One region of the Pseudomonas sp. GW821-FHT11G12 genome, then DNA from elsewhere that is predicted to be linked to it. Evidence: riboswitches for the same ligand, from Rfam matches in the RefSeq annotation. Region 1 holds a riboswitch; each other region holds the start of a gene.
The links. A riboswitch is a leader RNA that binds a small molecule or an ion and turns the genes downstream of it on or off. The one in region 1 is predicted to bind cobalamin.
Positions count from the first base shown of each region.

Region 2: another riboswitch for cobalamin. It lies ahead of cobW (cobalamin biosynthesis protein CobW); the one in region 1 lies ahead of AC1RR7_RS07315 (TonB-dependent receptor plug domain-containing protein).
Region 3: another riboswitch for cobalamin. It lies ahead of cobO (cob(I)yrinic acid a,c-diamide adenosyltransferase); the one in region 1 lies ahead of AC1RR7_RS07315 (TonB-dependent receptor plug domain-containing protein).

Region 1 is NZ_JBXARH010000001.1:1,634,281-1,640,137, reverse strand. Features, by position in the region: gene AC1RR7_RS07325 (ABC transporter substrate-binding protein) at 1-102, opposite strand, end outside; gene AC1RR7_RS07320 ((2Fe-2S) ferredoxin domain-containing protein) at 99-458, opposite strand; gene AC1RR7_RS07315 (TonB-dependent receptor plug domain-containing protein) at 458-2,395, opposite strand; cobalamin riboswitch at 2,488-2,693, opposite strand; gene AC1RR7_RS07310 (hypothetical protein) at 2,802-3,713, opposite strand; gene AC1RR7_RS07305 (LysR family transcriptional regulator) at 3,760-4,677, opposite strand; gene AC1RR7_RS07300 (DoxX family protein) at 4,849-5,289, shown strand; gene AC1RR7_RS07295 (pirin family protein) at 5,377-5,857, shown strand, end outside.
Region 2 is NZ_JBXARH010000001.1:878,944-884,800, forward strand. Features, by position in the region: gene cobM (precorrin-4 C(11)-methyltransferase) at 1-435, opposite strand, end outside; gene AC1RR7_RS04005 (cobalamin biosynthesis protein) at 527-940, opposite strand; gene AC1RR7_RS04010 (CbtA family protein) at 937-1,638, opposite strand; gene AC1RR7_RS04015 (CbtB domain-containing protein) at 1,650-1,847, opposite strand; cobalamin riboswitch at 1,970-2,190, opposite strand; cobalamin riboswitch at 2,924-3,136, shown strand; gene cobW (cobalamin biosynthesis protein CobW) at 3,236-4,309, shown strand; gene cobN (cobaltochelatase subunit CobN) at 4,313-5,857, shown strand, end outside.
Region 3 is NZ_JBXARH010000012.1:188,185-194,041, reverse strand. Features, by position in the region: gene bluB (5,6-dimethylbenzimidazole synthase) at 1-641, opposite strand, end outside; gene AC1RR7_RS28315 (cobyrinic acid a,c-diamide synthase CobB) at 638-1,933, opposite strand; gene cobO (cob(I)yrinic acid a,c-diamide adenosyltransferase) at 1,930-2,541, opposite strand; cobalamin riboswitch at 2,623-2,848, opposite strand; gene AC1RR7_RS28305 (hypothetical protein) at 3,015-3,599, shown strand; gene AC1RR7_RS28300 (PQQ-dependent sugar dehydrogenase) at 3,666-4,979, shown strand; gene AC1RR7_RS28295 (hypothetical protein) at 5,061-5,534, opposite strand; gene AC1RR7_RS28290 (C40 family peptidase) at 5,750-5,857, opposite strand, start outside.

The DNA.
Region 1 (5,857 bases):
TGATGCCGGCAGGTGCCAGGTCTCGCCACAATTGCGGTAATCATCTGCCAGAATCGGAGAAGCGCAGAGCAGGGCGCCCGCCAGAAAGCACAGCGTTCTCACGAGCGCTCCTTGATCAACAGATCCTCGAGCACTTCGCCGCCCACCAGGTGCACTTCGACCAGCCGTTGCGCATCCGCGTGGCTGCGCACGCCATACCAGCAGGTCTCCGGATACACCGTCATGACCGGCCCCAGGTTGCACGGGAATTGACAGTGCGTGCGGGTCAGCAAAACGCCGCCGGGGGTCTCGATGCGGTCATGCGCCAGCAAGTGCCGACGCAGGGTTTTCCATATCTGCAAGGCGCCGCGCTGGGTGCAGCGCGGGCCGGTGCAGAGGAATACGTGGCGGGCATGGGCGGGAACATGCGACCAGTCCGGGTGCGTGTCGACGCCGTCGATGGTTTTGATTTCAGCCATCAGAAACGGTACGTGTAGCGCACTTCGGAGGTGAACGGCCGTCCGAGGTTGTCGACGTTGTTCGAGTGGCTGGTGACGTAATCGCGGTCGAACAGGTTTTCCACCAGCAGGCTCAACCGGTGCTGGTGCGCGCCGTCCAGGTAGCGATAAGCGTCGGCGTCCACCACGGAGTAATGGCCGTACTCGACCTGTTTCGAGCTGATCACATCGCGGATATAGCGGATCGCACCGCCGGCGCCCCACATCCGGTCAACCGACTCGTAACCGATGCGCGAGCGGGCGAAGAAGCTCGGCACATCGTTCAGCGTCACCCCGGCGCGCGATTCGGTGAGGTTGCGAGTCATGTCCGCTTGCAGGCTCCATTGCTCGTTGAGCGCCAGTTTCGCGTCCGCCTCGAAACCGCGCATCTGGATCCGCCCCTGGCCGTTGACCCACTGGATGTCGTCGAGGGTGATCAGGTCGTCGATCTTGCGTTTGAACAGGGTAACGCTGGCACTGAACTCGCGGTCGAGCAGCAGGCCTTTGTAGTCGAGACCGAGTTCGGCGTTGCGACTTTTCTCCGGTTTCAGGTTGCGGTTACCCAACTCGTCACCCGGTTCGTTGACGAACAGTTGCTCGGCGTTCGGCAGTTTGTAGGCCGTGCCGTACTGGCCGCGCAGTGCCCAGTGTTCATTGAGGTCATACAGCGAAGTGAGCATGCCGACCGTGGCGCTGTCGCCGCCGCTCATGGCTTCGTGACGAATGCCGATGCTCGGGTGCCAGTCGGGCAGGGCGTCGATCTGCGGGCGCAACTGGGTGTACAGCGCGTGGGCTTCTGCCTTGTCATTGTCGATGATCAGCACATCGTCCTGGCCTTTGAACCATTGGTTGTCCGTACCGAACACCAGCACATGGCCGCCGGGCAATTCAGCCTTGCCTTCGGTCTGCACACCCCAGTCGGTGAAGCCCCAGTAGTCGTTGTGATTGATGGTTCTGGTGCCGCCATTGGCGGTGTTGTTGATGCGCGTGTAGCGGGTGTCCCAGTCGTTGATGTGGCCTTTGACGAAGTAGCTCAGGCGCTCGTTGATGTTCTGTTCGAAGGTCGCCGTGGCGATCTGCTGGACGCGGTCGTTGGTGGTCTTGTGGTTGTCGACCGGGCGGGCGAAGTCGAGGTTGGCGTCGGCGTATTGGTAGAACAGCTCCATGCGCGCGTCGTCGCCAAAGGACTGAATCGCCTTGCCGCCGAAGGTGGTGACTTCGTAGGCGCGCTTCTTTTCGCTGTCGTTCTTGATGTCGCGATTGCGAAACGGCTGATAGCCGTCCGAGACGTTATGACTGACGTAGGCCAGCAAGCCCAGGTCGCCGAAACCGTTGGTGAAGATGTTCTCGACCCGCGCATCCTCGGTGGTGCCACCGAAGGTATCCACGCCCATGTTCACTTCGCCGGAGGCTTTGCGGCTCTGCGGGCTGCGAGTCACGATGTTGATCACGCCGGACACGGCCTGAGTGCCGAACAGCAGGCTCTGCCCACCCTTGAGCACTTCGATGCGTTCGATGGCGTTGGCCGGCAGGGTGTCCAGGTACAGGCCGCCGTACAGGCGATTGTTCAGACGCACGCCGTCGAGCAGGATCAGCGTGTCATCGTTGCGCCCGCCCAGCAGGGAATAGGTGCCGTAGTCGAACGGGCCGTTTTTCGGCGCGACGTACAGGCCGGGAATGAACATCTGCATGACGCGGCTGACATCGGCGCTGGGGCCGGCGCGCTCGATCTGCTCGCGGGTGACGATCTCGACCTTGCTGCCGAATTGCGCCATGTCGGCCACGGTCGTGGACTCCACGGACGGCGCGGAAACGATTTGCTGAGTGAGTTCGAGCGGCGCGTCGTCCGCCAGCAACAGGGGGCTGAACAGACAGCCAAGCAACAGGGATGGAGCCGGAGTGTTGAAAGGTCGAATCATTGTCTTCTCGAAAGGATCTTCGCAGAAGAGCATGCAGGAGAAGGCATCGCGCACACGCCGACACCGGCCCATGCCCGCCCACCGCAGGATTTTGCCAAACAGAATTTCAGGCCGGTCTCCGGGCTTGCGCGTATGGATGCTTTCACCTTCCCATGGCCGTCTGGCCACAGTGGTGTGTCGAAAGCATCACGCGCCTACCGTTGCGGGGGCAGCACCGGACTTGTTCGAAAAGAACGTACCGGTTTCCCGTTTCACCCCATGCACGGCGGCATGGGACACCTGAAACAGGGCGGCATCTGAACATTCGGATGACCGCTCGTCAACTTCGTTGAAGGATGTAAAGCTCCTGCGACGCAGGCGCGAGATTGCGGCGAACCCTGATAATTGAATCACTGAAGTTCTGGTTCTAGTGAACGTTCGAGAGCATAAACACCGAGATAATCCCCGCGCCGAGTACAAACATCATTATGAAGATAATGTTCAGTTTGAGCCGGTTTGAACTTTCGAGTTTATTGAGCCTGACGACCAGGTCGTCCACTTGGGCCGAAGTTGCCAGTCCCTTTACCGCATTGGCCAGCGCTTGCGGGGAGATGGAGTTGTCCGGTTTATTTTCCATAGGGTGGGTTTTTAATCGAATTTCACCCTTCACCTTGGCCAATCTGAGGGCAACCGCGACCACCAGAAGAGGTGTTGCCATTAATTGAAGGAGTTTCAGGTACCGTTCGTAGACGTAGGCAGCGTATTGCGTTTTGTGTAATGCCTGAGCCTGTTCCTCGTAATCGGCGTAGGCCCGTTTGAAGCGCTTCACTTGTTCAACGATCAGCGGATCGGAAAATCTTTCAGCCTCTGGAAAAACGCTGTCGTAATTCATGAAAACGTTTCTGTCTACTTTAGTGTCCACGCGGTTTACAGGACGAATTTTTTGAAACAGATCACAGGCGCTAGCGAGCTGCTGGGCTGATTCGCGCTCCAGTACGTCGTCTTTTTTCACTGAAATTGGCAAGCAGATTCTGGCATCGCTTAACTCGTCTGCTGCGATATTCAGGGACTGGGCAGAAAGCTGACCAAAGGTTTCTTCCACTCTCAGGTTTGAAAGCTTTGAGTCCAGGCCAACCTGGATAAATTGAAATATGAGGCCCATCGAGCCCGCGATGATCCAGGCGTAATCAACTCTTTTCCAACCAATGTCATTCAGCCGGCTTGGCAATAAACGGCTTTGCCAAACGAACAACCCGCAAAAACAAATAAACAGACCCAGAATTCCGAGAATGGCGTAAGCCGAATACTCGAACATTTCTTTGATCAAAGATAACTCCATGTCGTGCTCTTTTTTCAGTGAAATATCAATTGGTTTCGCGGGCGCTTCAGACAGCCGTCACGTGCGCCTTGCCTTGTTGTACAAACCGCTCGATCAACCACCGCGCCGCCGGCCCCGGTGGCACATCGGTACGGTAGATCGCATCGAAGGTGTATTGCCCGCTGGCGTACTCCGACAAATCCAGTTGTACCAGTCGGCCGCTGTCCAGATCCTCCTGAATCATCGGCTTCGGCATATTCCCCCAGCCGATGCCCTCGCGCAGCAACATGTGTTTGGCACCCAGGTCCGCCAGGCGCCAGGTGCGGTTGCTCAGCACGGCGAACTCCCTGTCTTTGGTCAGGCGTGAGCGATCGGACAGCACCAGTTGCGTATGCTCACGTCCGGCACCGGGAACGTTGGCTTCGCCCGAAGCCAGCGGATGATTTGGCGCTGCCACCGGAATCAGCTCGACGCTGCCGATGCCGATTCTTTCGATACCGTTGATGCCGTCGTTCATGGGCCCGCTGACGCCGACCACCGCGCCGCGATTGATCACCCGTTCAGTCACGGCGCCGAGTGCTTCCATGTGCAGGTGCAGGGCGACGGTGGGGAATTCTTCCCGAAAGGATTTCAGCGCATCCACCACGCGCTCGGCGGGCAACATCACGTCGAGCACCACGTGCACTTCGGCTTCCAGCCCCTGAAGCAGGCCTTTGACCTTGGCTCGCAAACCGTGCACGCCGTTGGCGATGGTCCGGGCCTCGGCCAGCACGGTGCGGCCGGCGTCGGTCAGTTGCGGCTTGCGGGTGGTTTCACGATCGAACAAGGTGACGCCCAATTGCATCTCAAGGTTGGCGATCGAGTAGCTGATCACCGACGTCGCCCGGTGAAGCTTGCGCGCAGCGGCTGCAAAACTGCCGACTTCGACGACAGTCAGGAATACGCGCAGTTGATCGAGTGTCGGTGTGCCTGGATCGGAGATCATGCCTGTGTCCTTGAGTCGCCATGGGCGCGTTACCGTGGAATATGTAGCTTACCTATTTTATCGAACGTAATGATCTAAATTAGTCGGCTATTCAGATGAGCTGCCGAGGCGCAACATTTCTTCATCCGGACGGTTCAAGTCGAACCGGACCCCATTGAAGGAAATACTCCCATGGCTACTTCTGCAAACATCGCTCAAGCACAGGCTTCTGAACAGAACGCTTCCGACACCAAACAAGCTTCGGCTGCCTTGATTGGCCGCGTATTGCTCAGCGTGATTTTCATTCTCTCCGGTTTTTCCAAACTGGCCGCTCCGGCCATGATGATCGGTTACATCGGCTCGGTGGGCCTGCCGCTTCCACAAGTTGCACTGGCAGTGGCGATCATCGTTGAAGTCGGTGGTGGCCTGGCGCTGATCGCCGGATACCGCACCCGCACCGTCGCCGCTGTGCTGGCTGCGTTCAGCGTGTTCACCGCACTGGCCTTCCACAGTGCACTGGCTGACCAGAACCAGTTCATCCACTTCTTCAAGAACATCGCCATGGCCGGTGGCCTGTTGCAGGTCGTGGCCTTCGGTGCCGGCCGCTTCAGCCTCGACGCTCGTCGCGGTTGATACCCGAGCGCGGTGAAGGACAGGTTCCTTCACCGCGTTTCAGCATTTTTTGTTGGCCGTACCCCGCGACAGAACCGAGTAATCATCATGACCGTTCAGCAACAACTTTCTGGCTACACCCGTGAAACCCATACCCTCCGAGCAATCCGTTATCGCACCAGCGGCAGTGGGCATGGCGCGATCGTGCGACTGATGAGCCCTTCGGATCTGGGGCATCTGATCAAGCCGTTTGTGTTCCTCGATCTGTTTGAAGGCGAGGCCTCGTTCATTCACGGCATGCCGATGCATCCGCATTCGGGGATCGCTACCGTCACGGTGATTACCGAAGGCAACTTGCGTTTCGAGGACGCCGAGTCAGGCAAGGGCATGATCGATTACGGCGGTGTCGAGTGGATGCGGGCGGGCGGCGGTGTCTGGCACGGCAAGGAAATGTCGGTGGGTACTTCGGAGCGGGTTCAGGGCTTTCAACTGTGGGTGGCGCTGCCTCCAGAGCTGGAAAACGCCAGTGTCGACAGCCAATACCTTGAGTCCGGCGCGATGCCTGAAGTGGGGCCGGCGCGGGTGATTC
Region 2 (5,857 bases), 760 kb from region 1:
GGCGGGCATTGCGGTCTTGTCCGCGTAACGGGTCAGGATCACGCTTTGCGAGATGTCCGGCAGAGTGAGTTCGGCGCCCAACAACGCCGCACAGGCAGCAGTGGCGGTTACGCCGGGGACAATCTCGAACGGGATGTCCAGCTCGCGCAGATAACGGATCTGCTCGCCGATGGCGCCATACAGGCTCGGATCGCCCGAATGCACCCGCGCCACGTCCTGGCCCTTGGCGTGGGCGGTCTTGATCAGATCGATGATCTGTTCCAGATGCAGTTCGGCGCTGTTGACCACGGTTTCAGCCGAATGACCGTCCAGCACCGCCGCCGGCACCAGCGAACCTGCATAGATGATCACCGGGCAGCTGCGAATCAGTCGCTGACCTTTGACAGTGATCAATTCCGGGTCGCCGGGGCCGGCGCCGATGAAGTAAACGGTCATCGTTGGATCCTGTGAAAGTAGGGCAGGTCGAGGCTTCAAGAGCAGTTCAGATGAAGAATGCTCATGATCGAAAGCGGGGATTATCGGGAATTTACGCCGCGCCGGCCAATGCCAGGGTTGCCTGGGCGTATTTTTGTCTGGAAATCAGCAGTTTTGCCGGGGCCTGGATCAGTTGTTCGGCAAGCGCCAGTGCGGCGCTTTCCGCCACGCCGTAGCAACCGGTGCGTTCGAAAGCGATCTGCGAATGGTGACTCAGGCGTTGCTGATAACTGGCCAGTTCTTCGCTGCTGAAGTACAGCAACGGCAGCGCCAGTTGTGCCGCCAGTTCCTGCAGGCCGGGTTCGTCGCGTTTCAGGTCGATGCTGGCCAGGGCCTTGACCGCCTCGAGTTCGATGCGATGCGCCTGCAGGGCCTGGTCGAGCAAGGCGCGCAGCGTACTGGCCGGGCAGCCGCGCTGGCAGCCCAGGCCGACCACCAGAGTCGGCGCTGCGCTGTCATCGGTCATGCGTGGTATTGACCATCGCTTTTGCGGCGGAACAACCAGGCGCTGATCAGGCCCAGGGCCAGCCAGAACGCCACATTGGTCAGCTGCGAAGCGATTTTGAACTGAGCTTCCAGTGCTTCCGGCGCGAGCATCGAGTGCACTTCCGGTTGCGGGGCGCCGATCACGTGTGGCACAGCGAGAATCGCCACGCCGAGGATCTTCAGCAACCAGTTGCCACCGAACGCGATCAATGCCAGGCCGACAGCGGTCGACGCGGCGGTGCCGATCCACCACATCTGGCGCGACGCCAGGTCTGCGGCAGCGGTGCCTGGCAGCTCAGGTGGCAGGCCAAGGGTTGGAGCGAGCACGAAAGTCGCATAACCGGCCAAACCCCAGAGTAAGCCTTGCGAGGTTTTGGTCGGCGCACGCAGGGTGTACAGACCGGCCAGCATCAGGGCAAAACCCACAGCCACGACCAGATTGCCGCCGGTAGTGGAAAGCACGCGCTGCCAGCCGTCTTCCGGCTCCCAGGCTTCGGCATCGTGGGTGTGGGCGGCGGTGCCGGCAGCGTGTTCGTGAACGGCGGCAACCGGCTCGGCTTTCTCGAAGGTCTCTGCCTGAAGAATCAGCGGCGACACCCAGAAGCTTTGCAGCAACGTCAGGAGCAGGGCGGCCAGAAGGCCGGTGAAACCTGCGGTCTGCGCAATACGCTTGATCATGTCGTCAGGTCTCAGTGGCACGGGAACGCGGCGCTGTGGCGGGTATCGTGAGCGGCGTTGTGAACCGCTTCGATGTGCGAGAAACCGGCGAAATAGACCAGGCTGGCACCCAGGATCGACGCGAAGATCGCAGCGGTCAGGCGTTGGCTCAGGGTGGTGGTGCTGGAGATTTTGTCCGTGTTGCTGCCGGTGCTGCTGATGATCGACATGGCGCTTCCCTCTGGAGTGTCAGCGGGTGAACGGTGCGCATGAAAACCCCTGCGAGTCGGGCACGCAGAGGTTCGAACAGCGCCCGCCCACCGCGGGTTTGTTATGTTCAGTGACGCAAGATGCGTACTGTGTGTTGCGGGCCGGTCTCCGGGCTCACGAGGGGTGGCTGTCTGCCGACCTGCAAGCGTCACCTTCCCATGCCCTTGGGCACAGTGGATCTGACGCTTCGCTCGCTTACCGTTGCGGGGGCAGCACCGGACTGACATGGCTTTAGAGTAAAGCACATGATTCACCGGTTTCCCGTTTCACCCTTTGCAGGGCACCCGTAACAAGTTGTGTAGGAGACCATGGGTTGGGGAATTTAGTCAATTTTGTGGGCATATCCGTTTTTGTGGGCATATCCGTTGCTGCGGTTATGGCCACTTAGGGTTCCGCCCTTACGGCGGGTCACTTTTGGCAAACGCCCCAAAAGTAACCAAAAGGTCTATGCCCTGACGTTCGGCCCTCGCTGTGGCTCGGGTTCCTTCGCTCCGGGATTGATCCGGGGGCATCGCCTACGGTTTGCTTCGCTGCACCTCCTCTCGATGCATGCGGCTGCGCCGCACGGTCGCTGCGCTCCCACCCCCGGATCAATCCCTCCACTCAGCCTGCCGACGGGCCTTGAGATCAAAAGCTTTACTCGAGCTAACGCTCATCGTGGTGAGTGGTGAGTGGTGAGGGGGCTCTTGATCGGGCTTTGCTCTGGCTTTGGCTTTTGATTTTTTGCCCCTTCGGCAGGCCGAGCGGAGGTGTTCATCAGGGGGTAGGCGCGCAGCGCCGTGCGGCGAAGCCGCATACATCGAGAGGAGGTGCAGCGAAGCAAACCGTAGGCGATGCCCCCTGATGGACACCGTAGCGAGGGAACACTGAGCCTCAGCGAAGTGCCGTACGCCGGGGCAAAAGCCTTTTGCTTACTTTTCGGCGTTTGGAAAAGTGAGTCGCTGTAAGAGCGAAACCGCCAGCGGCAGCACCCGAAGCAACGGATATGCTCTCGTTCCCAAACTCCACGAACCATTGACCCATCCCCACACCCTGCGTAGCCTTGCGCTTTCGAGGTTCTTCGGCCCACGCCGAAGCTAAGAAGGGAACGCGGTCCAAGCCGCGGCTGCCCCCGCAACTGTGAACGGTGCTGTTCGCTGCCACGCCACTGCCAACGCTTTGCAAAGCGCCAGCGGGAAGGCGCAGCGAATACCGGGCCCAAAGCCTGAACACCGTCAGCCAGGAGACCTGCCTCGTCACAGATTCTCACTTTCAACCGGGCGGGGTGATCCGGTGGCGAACTCTCCAGGCACGCACCCGTGTTGCCGGTCTCGTCCCGTATGCCCGCCACCTTGCCAAAGGGCATCCGATGAAAACACTGGCCAAACTCCCCGTCACCATCGTCACCGGCTTCCTCGGCTCGGGCAAAACCACCTTGCTGCGGCACATGCTCGACAACGCTCAGGGCCGCCGTATCGCGGTGATCGTCAACGAGTTTGGCGAGCTGGGCATCGACGGTGAAATCCTCAAGCAGTGCACCATCGGCTGCACCGAAGAAGAAGCCACCGGCCGCGTCTACGAACTGGCCAACGGCTGCCTGTGCTGCACGGTTCAGGAAGAGTTCTTCCCGGTGATGCGCGAACTGGTGGCCCGTCGCGGTGACCTCGACCACATCCTCATCGAAACTTCGGGCCTGGCTCTGCCAAAACCGCTGGTGCAAGCCTTCCAGTGGCCGGAAATCCGCAGCGCCTGCACCGTTGACGCGGTGATCACCGTGGTCGACAGCCCGGCCGTGGCCGCCGGCACCTTCGCCGCGTTCCCGGATCAGGTCGATGCCCAGCGCAAACTCGACCCGAACCTGGACCACGAATCACCACTGCACGAACTGTTCGCCGACCAACTGGCCAGCGCCGACCTGGTAATCCTCAACAAGGCCGACCAGACCAGCCCTGAAGACCTCGCTCGCGTACGCCTGGAAGTCGCCGAAGAGCTGCCGCCAGCGGTGAAAATCATCGAAGCCAGCAACGGTCGTCTGCCGCTGGACGTGCTGATTGGTCTGGGTGCCGGGTCCGAAGAGCACATCGACAGCCGCCACAGCCATCACGATCACCACCACGGTGAAGGCGATGACGATCATGACGACCACGATCACGATGCTTTCGATTCGATCTCCATCGAACTGCCGCAAGCCGACGAAAGCCTGTTGCTCGATGCGCTGACGCAACTGGTGGTTCAGCACGGCATCCTGCGGGTCAAAGGCTTCGCGGCGATCCCGAACAAGCCGATGCGCTTGCTGATCCAGGGCGTGGGCACGCGTTTCGACAAGCATTTCGACCGTCAATGGGGCGCCGATGAGGCACGTGTGACGCGTCTGGTGTTGATCGGCCAGGAACTGGACGCGGCCAAGCTCGAAGCGCAATTGCGCGCCGCGCTCAGCGTTTAAGCCATGCACCTGCTCAGGACCCAGCCCGGCGGTTTCGTGTCGGATGACAACATTGCCGATCTAGGACAAACCCCCGCCGAGCTGGTGATCCTGTGCAGCGGCGACTCCAGCCTTGCGCTGCTCGCCGAAGCCGCGCAGCAGCTGCCCGAAGATTACCCGAGCGTGCGGCTGGCCAACCCGATGCAGGTGCAGAACCATGCGTCGGTCGACCTCTACGTTGACGAAGTGCTGCGCCACGCCAAGGTCATTCTGATTTCGCTGCATGGCGGCATCGCTTATTGGCGTTATGGCGTCGAGCGGCTGGTCGAGTTGTCCGAGCGTGGCGTGCAGGTGATTCTGGTGCCGGGCGATGACCGTCCCGACCCGGAGCTCAGCGACTTGAGCACCGTGGGCGCCGAGGATCGTGACCGGCTCTGGCAGTTCCTGCGTCAGGGCGGCATGGGCAATGCGCTGGACTTCTTCCGCTGTCTGGCCAATCGCTGGCTGGCGCGGGATTACGTGTGGGGCAAGCCGCAAACGCTGCCGCGCACGGCGATTTACCACCCAAACAAAAACACCGCCGCACTGAGCGACTGGCAAACCGATTGGCTGCCCGGTCAACCGGTCGCGGCGGTGTTGTTTTATCGCTCGCATTTGCAAGCGGCCAACACGGCGTTTATCGACGTGTTCTGCCAACGGTTGCAGGCTGCCGGACTCAATCCGCTGCCGATCGCCGTTGCCAGTTTGAAAGAGCCCGGTTGCCTGTCGGTGGTCGAGGACTGGCTGGATGAGGTCGAGGCTGGGGTGATTTTGAACACCACCGGTTTCGCCCAGTCCAGCCCGGAAGCGCCACATCTGCGGCCGTTCCGTCGCAACATTCCGGTGATCCAGGCGATCTGCGCCCAGGACAACGAGCCCGGTTGGCGCGAGAGCGAGCAGGGCCTCGGCCCTCGGGATCTGGCGATGCACATCGCATTGCCGGAGCTGGACGGTAGGATTATCAGCCGACCGATCAGCTTCAAGGATCTGGCGTGGCGCAGCGAGCGCAGTCAGTCCGATGTCGTGTGTTATCGGGCCCAACCCGAGCGCATGGATTTTGTGGCCGAACTGGCGCGGCGCTGGGTCGATCTGGCGCGGGTGCCGAACGCTGAAAAACGTATCGCGCTAATCCTCGCCAACTACCCGACCCGTGACGGGCGCATCGGCAACGGCGTCGGCCTCGACACGCCGGCCGCTGCGCTGAATATCCTGCGGGCATTGCAAGCAGAAGGTTATCCGCTGCCGGCCGAATTGCCGGACAGCGGAACCGAACTGATCCGGCAATTGCTCGGTGGCGTCAGCAACGACCTCGATACTCTGGATCAGCGCCCGTGCCAGCAAAGCCTGGCGATGAACGATTACCTGACGATGTTCAATGCACTGCCCGAAGCCAATCGCGCGGCTGTGCTGGAACGTTGGGGTTCGCCGCAACACGATCCGATGTGCCGTGACGGGCGGATGATGATCGCCGGCTTGCGGTTTGGCCTGACCTTCGTCGGTATTCAGCCGGCGCGGGGATATCAGGTCGAC
Region 3 (5,857 bases), on a different contig from region 1:
ACTCCCCAGAAGTTTTCATACAGCAGCTCATTGAGCGGACGCGCCTGCGCCCACCCTTCGAGTACCAGCATCGGCGCCGGATAGAATTCCTTGACCGGGCCCAGACAAAGAACCGCCAGCGGCTTGGCCCCGGCCGGCAGTTTCAGCAGATCGGCCAGCGCCTGCGGTTCGAACAGCGACACCCAGCCCATGCCCAAGCCTTCGGCACGCGCCGCCAGCCACAGGTTCTGGATCGCGCAGGACAATGAGGCCATGTCCATTTCCGGCAGCGTGCGACGGCCGAAAATGTGTCGCTCGCGATCGTCCATCAAGGCTGCGACCAACACTTCCGCACAGTCATTGATGCCTTCGACCTTGAGCTTCATGAACTCGTCGCTGCGCTCGCCGAGGGCTTCGGCGGTGCGTACTCGTTCTTCCTCTACAAGATCCTGGATCTGGCCACGCAAAGCGCGGTCGCTGATACGGATGAAGCGCCACGGCTGCATCAGGCCAACGCTCGGCGCCTGATGTGCGGCTTCAAGCAATCGGCGCAGCAATTCAGGCTCGACCGTGCCGCCGCTGAAGTGGCGCATGTCGCGGCGTTCGGCGATGGCGCGGTAGACCGCTTCGCGCTCGGTTTCAGTGAATGCGTTGTCGGTCATGGCACCAACAGTGCGGCAATCGCCGACGGATTCGACGGGAAGTAAAAGTGCACGTACGAGGCGGTCATCCGCCCTTCCCGGTACACCGCTTCGGCACCGCGCCCGCCATTGGGGCTGTGGCCACGGGCAATGGGTGTCAGTTCGGTGGTGGTCAGGGAATGGTGATAGGTGTGGCCGCGCAACAGGCCTTCCGGCATGTCGACCTCTTGCAAGGCCAGCGCGGCCAGACGTTTCTGCATCACGGCATCGCCACTCAGCAGGCCGACCAAATCAGCGCGGGTGCCTTCGACATCGGTCAACGAATCCAGCAGATAGAGCATGCCGCCACATTCGGCGAGCAGCGGTTTGCCGGCGGCGTGATGCGCACGGATCGCTTTGAGCATGTCGGTGTTCTGCGACAAGGCCACGTGATGCAATTCCGGATAACCGCCAGGCAGGTACAAGCTGTCGGCCTCGGGCAATTGCGTATCGCGGATCGGCGAGAAGAAACTCAACTCCGCGCCCATCGCCCGCAACAGATCGAGACTGGCGCCATAGGTGAAGGCAAACGCCTCGTCACGGGCGACGGCAATCCGCACGCCGTCGAGCAGTCTTTCGGTCTTCACGATTTCCGGTGCGGCGAATTCGACGGCCGGTGGCAGCGCTACCTCGCAGGTGCTGGCCAGCGCTTCGGCGGCGGCGTCGAGGCGCACATCGAGGTCATTGAGTTCGCTGGCCTGCACCAGACCGAGATGGCGACTTGGCAGTTCGATCCCGGTTTCCCGGGACAACGCGCCGTACCAGCGCAGACCTTCAGTGAGGCTGCCTTCGAGCAATTGCGCATGGCGCACGGTGCCGACGCGGTTGGCCAGCACGCCGGCGAACGGCAGGTCCGGCTGATAGCGCGCCAGACCCAGCGCCAGCGCGCCGAACGTCTGGGCCATGGCCGTGCCGTCGATCACGCCGAGTACCGGCACGCCGAAATGCCGCGCCAGGTCGGCGCTCGACGGTGTGCCGTCGAACAAGCCCATCACGCCTTCGATCAGGATCAGATCGGCTTCAGCGGCGGCCTCCCACAACAGACGTCGACTTTCCTGCTCGCCGACCATCCACATGTCCAGTTGATAGACCGGCGCACCGCTGGCGCGCTCGAGGATCATCGGGTCGAGAAAGTCCGGGCCGCATTTGAATACGCGAACCTTGCGCCCCTGATTGCGGTGCAGACGGGCCAGCGCGGCGGTGACGGTGGTCTTGCCCTGGCCGGAGGCCGGCGCGGCGATCAATACCGCCGGGCAGTGACGTGGTTGATTCAAAGTTCGACGCCTTTCTGCGCTTTGATACCGGCCTGGAAGGCGTGTTTGATCATGCCCATTTCGGTGACGGTGTCGCCCATCTCGATCATTTCCGGCTTGGCAGCGCGGCCGGTGACGATCACATGCTGCATCGGCGGACGGGCCTGCAGATCGCTGAGCACCTGATCCAGATCGAGGTAACCGTGCTTGAGAGCGATGTTCAGCTCATCGAGCACCACCAGACCGATCGACGGATCACGCAGCAGTTCGCGGGACACTTCCCATGCAGCTTCGGCAGCGGCGATGTCGCGCTGGCGATCCTGGGTTTCCCAGGTGAAACCTTCGCCCATCACATGAAAACGTACCTGCTCGGGGAAGCGGCGGAAGAACAGCTCTTCCCCGGTGCTGTTACGGCCCTTGATGAACTGCACCACGCCGCACTGCATGCCGTGACCCATGGCGCGGGCGAGCATGCCGAACGCCGAGCTGCTTTTGCCTTTGCCATTGCCGGTCAGCACCAGCACCAGGCCGCATTCGTCTGGCGAATTGGCGATGCGCTCGTCGATCACGGCTTTTTTGCGCTGCATGCGCGCCAGGTGGCGCTCGTCGCGTTCGGGGGAATCAGTCATGGGGGAGCTCTCCGTTGAGGCTGGATAACGGCGGGCAGGCACAAGAATAGACGGCAACAAGCCTGGCATCGCCCACCGTGATGCCGCTGGATGGATCAGGCCGGTCTCCGGGCTCATGAGCGGCCTTGGCCTGGCTGCGCGCCTTCCCGCTTTGCAGCAGTGGCATCGGACGCAGCTTTTACTCATTTACCGTTGCGGGGGCAGCGCCGGGATCGTGATGGTTCTTCGCTTGAAGACAATCCTCACCGGCTTCCCTGTTTCACTCTGTCGACAGCGGTCACAGAGCACCTGAAACAAGCCGCGAAGGTTAGAGGGTTGGGGGTGGAGCGTCAAATGAAGAGGCCCCCTGAAAGCGAATAACTGCCGTCGATCAATTATCTGACGCCAATCTTGTGCCACACTGCCAGCAGTGATATCAAAGAGCCATGCTTTTTGAATGCAGAGAGCACATCACAATAACAAGGGAGAGCACCATGCAAGGCATGATCATCAGCAATCCGCGGCTGGAATTCCTGCGCCCGGTGCTGGAACGCTGGTTTGACTGTATCGACCGCTACAACGCCGTGCGCGGCGACAACGACACGCCGTACTGGCATGACGAAAAAGCCAACCTCGGCCTGTTGTCCGCCGCCGCGTGGATGGCCGAACTCGTCACCCTGCGCGACACCGCCACCCGCAAGCAGAACGAGGAAGGCGAGCGCAATGCCCGCGCCGACCTGTTCCTGGCCGGCGCCGAAGATCGCGCCTACATCCAGGCGACGCAACGCTGGCCGCGCGTCAACAGCCTGAATCTGACCCAGGCCCTGGCCGATATCACCAGCGACGCCAAGCGCATCAGCTACGCCAGCGATCTCAAGCTCGGCTGCCTGTTCGTCGCCCCACAGAAAGCCCAGCACAGCGCCAGCCCCGAGGAACTGCAGGACATGGTCGACGACCTGCAAAAGGAACACACCTGCGCCGTCGCCTGGTATTTCCCCTACGCCTATCGCAAATTGCGCAGCGAGGCCGGCAACTACCACCCCGGCATTGCCGTACTGTTCAAGGAGGCACGCGGCTGAGCGGTTGAACCATCGGGCTTGTGTACTTATCTATGATTAGGAATGCATTCATAGGGAAGATCAGTAATGCGCAAGCCCCACCTCGTTTTCGTCATCGCACTCGCCGGAGGGCTCACCGCCTGTGGTGAATCCTCCAGCCTGCAAGTCTCGGACGGCACCGGCCCGTCTCCCAAACTGCCCGAACCGAACAAGACCCTGATCCCGACGGTGAACATCGCCCCGGCGATCGGCTGGCCGGCGGGTGCGAAACCGACGCCAGCGGCAGGCACTCAGGTGGCGGCGTTTGCCGAGAATCTCGATCACCCGCGCTGGCTCTACGTGCTGCCGAACGGCGATGTGCTGGTGGCGGAAACCAATGCCCCGCCGAAACCGGACGATGGCAACGGGATACGTGGCTGGGTGACGAAGAAAATCATGGGCCGCGCCGGCGCCGGGGTTCCCAGCCCGAATCGCATCACCCTGTTGCGCGACGCTGATCACGATGGCGTGGCCGAAACCCGCACGGTATTTCTACAAAATCTGAATTCTCCGTTCGGTATGACCCTGGTCGGCAACGATCTGTACGTCGCCGACACCGACCGCTTGCTGCGCTTTCACTACGAACCCGGCGCAACCGAGATCAAGAACCAGCCGATCAAGGTCGTGGATCTGCCGGGCGGCCCGCTCAACCATCACTGGACCAAGAACGTCATCGCCAGCAAGGACGGCAGCAAGCTGTACGTCACAGTCGGCTCGAACAGTAACGTCGGCGAAAACGGCCTGGATCAGGAAGAAGGCCGCGCGGCAATCTGGGAAGTGGACCGTGCGACCGGCAATCACCGGATCTTCGCCTCGGGCATCCGCAATCCCAACGGTCTGGCCTGGGAACCCAAAAGCGGCGCGCTGTGGACAGCAGTGAACGAACGGGACGAGATCGGCAGCGACCTGGTGCCGGACTACATCACCTCGGTCAAGGACGGCGGGTTTTATGGCTGGCCATTCAGCTATTACGGCCAGCATGTCGATGTCCGCGTCGAACCACAACAGCCAGAGATGGTGGCCAAGGCTATCGCTCCCGACTACGCCGTCGGGCCGCATACCGCCTCACTGGGGCTGGCGTTCGCCGAGGGCAACGCGTTGCCAGCACAATTCAAGGAGGGCGCGTTCATCGGCCAGCATGGCTCGTGGAATCGCAAGCCGCACAGTGGCTACAAGGTAATCTTCGTCCCGTTTGCCGCAGGCAAACCGAACGGAACGCCAGTGGACGTGCTGACCGGCTTCCTCGACAAGGACGAGAACGCTTTGGGGCGCCCGGTCGGCGTGGTGATCGACCAACAAGGTGGATTGCTGGTGGCGGATGATGTGGGGAACAAGGTGTGGCGAGTTTCGGCGGCAAAGTGAGCCAGAAACCTCATGCCCACGATAGCGAGATCCGCACTTCGCTATCGCGGGCATGCCCAACCAAAGACGCCGCGCAATTGATCAGTGGCGAAGAACCGAATGCTTCAGTTTGCGCATCGCTACTTCAAAAAATACACCCACAAGCACCGACATCAATGCAGCCATTTCCTGATCGGGAATCCGCTCGATAAAACTGATAAAACGCGATCCCACTGACCACGCAAATAGAATTCCACCCCAAAGATAAAATACATTGCCCACGGTGCCACCGATGACGTCAAAAACACGCGCTGCCCGCACGGCTTCGGCCCTAGGCATTTCATGGATGTTGAAGTAGATATACGCCAACGTTGTTGCAACCACGCAGAGCACTAGCTTCCAGATAGATTTATGAGCTGAAACCAGTGAATTCAAAGGTGTAACCGCCCAACCGGGAACTTCGGTCGAGGCATCTGCCCAACCCATTTTAAGCAAGCAAAAAACAACTAGAATCAACGCTGGCACTATGGCAAATGTCAGCACTCTGAGCTTCCACTTCCTAAAAATGAACTTCATGATCTTCCTAGAGCAATCAATAGAACTCGTGCGACGCACGAGAGCGAAACTACAAAGCTTTTACTGAACGAAACAGATATGAGCGCTCTCGGCGCAGTCACGACAACAGTCGGCCATGACGGTAATTCGCCACGGAGTTGTGGTTTACAAATCGTCGCATTCTTTACCCCATCGAACGATGGACATAACAGAATGGAAAGAGAGTAGTTTGCTGACTACGGGTTATGCGCCAGATGCTCCGGCTGCAGAACACGCTTGGCACTCAGGTAGGCCTTCTGCCAATACGCTTTCGACAGGCTGTCCAGCTTCACCGTGCCGCCGGT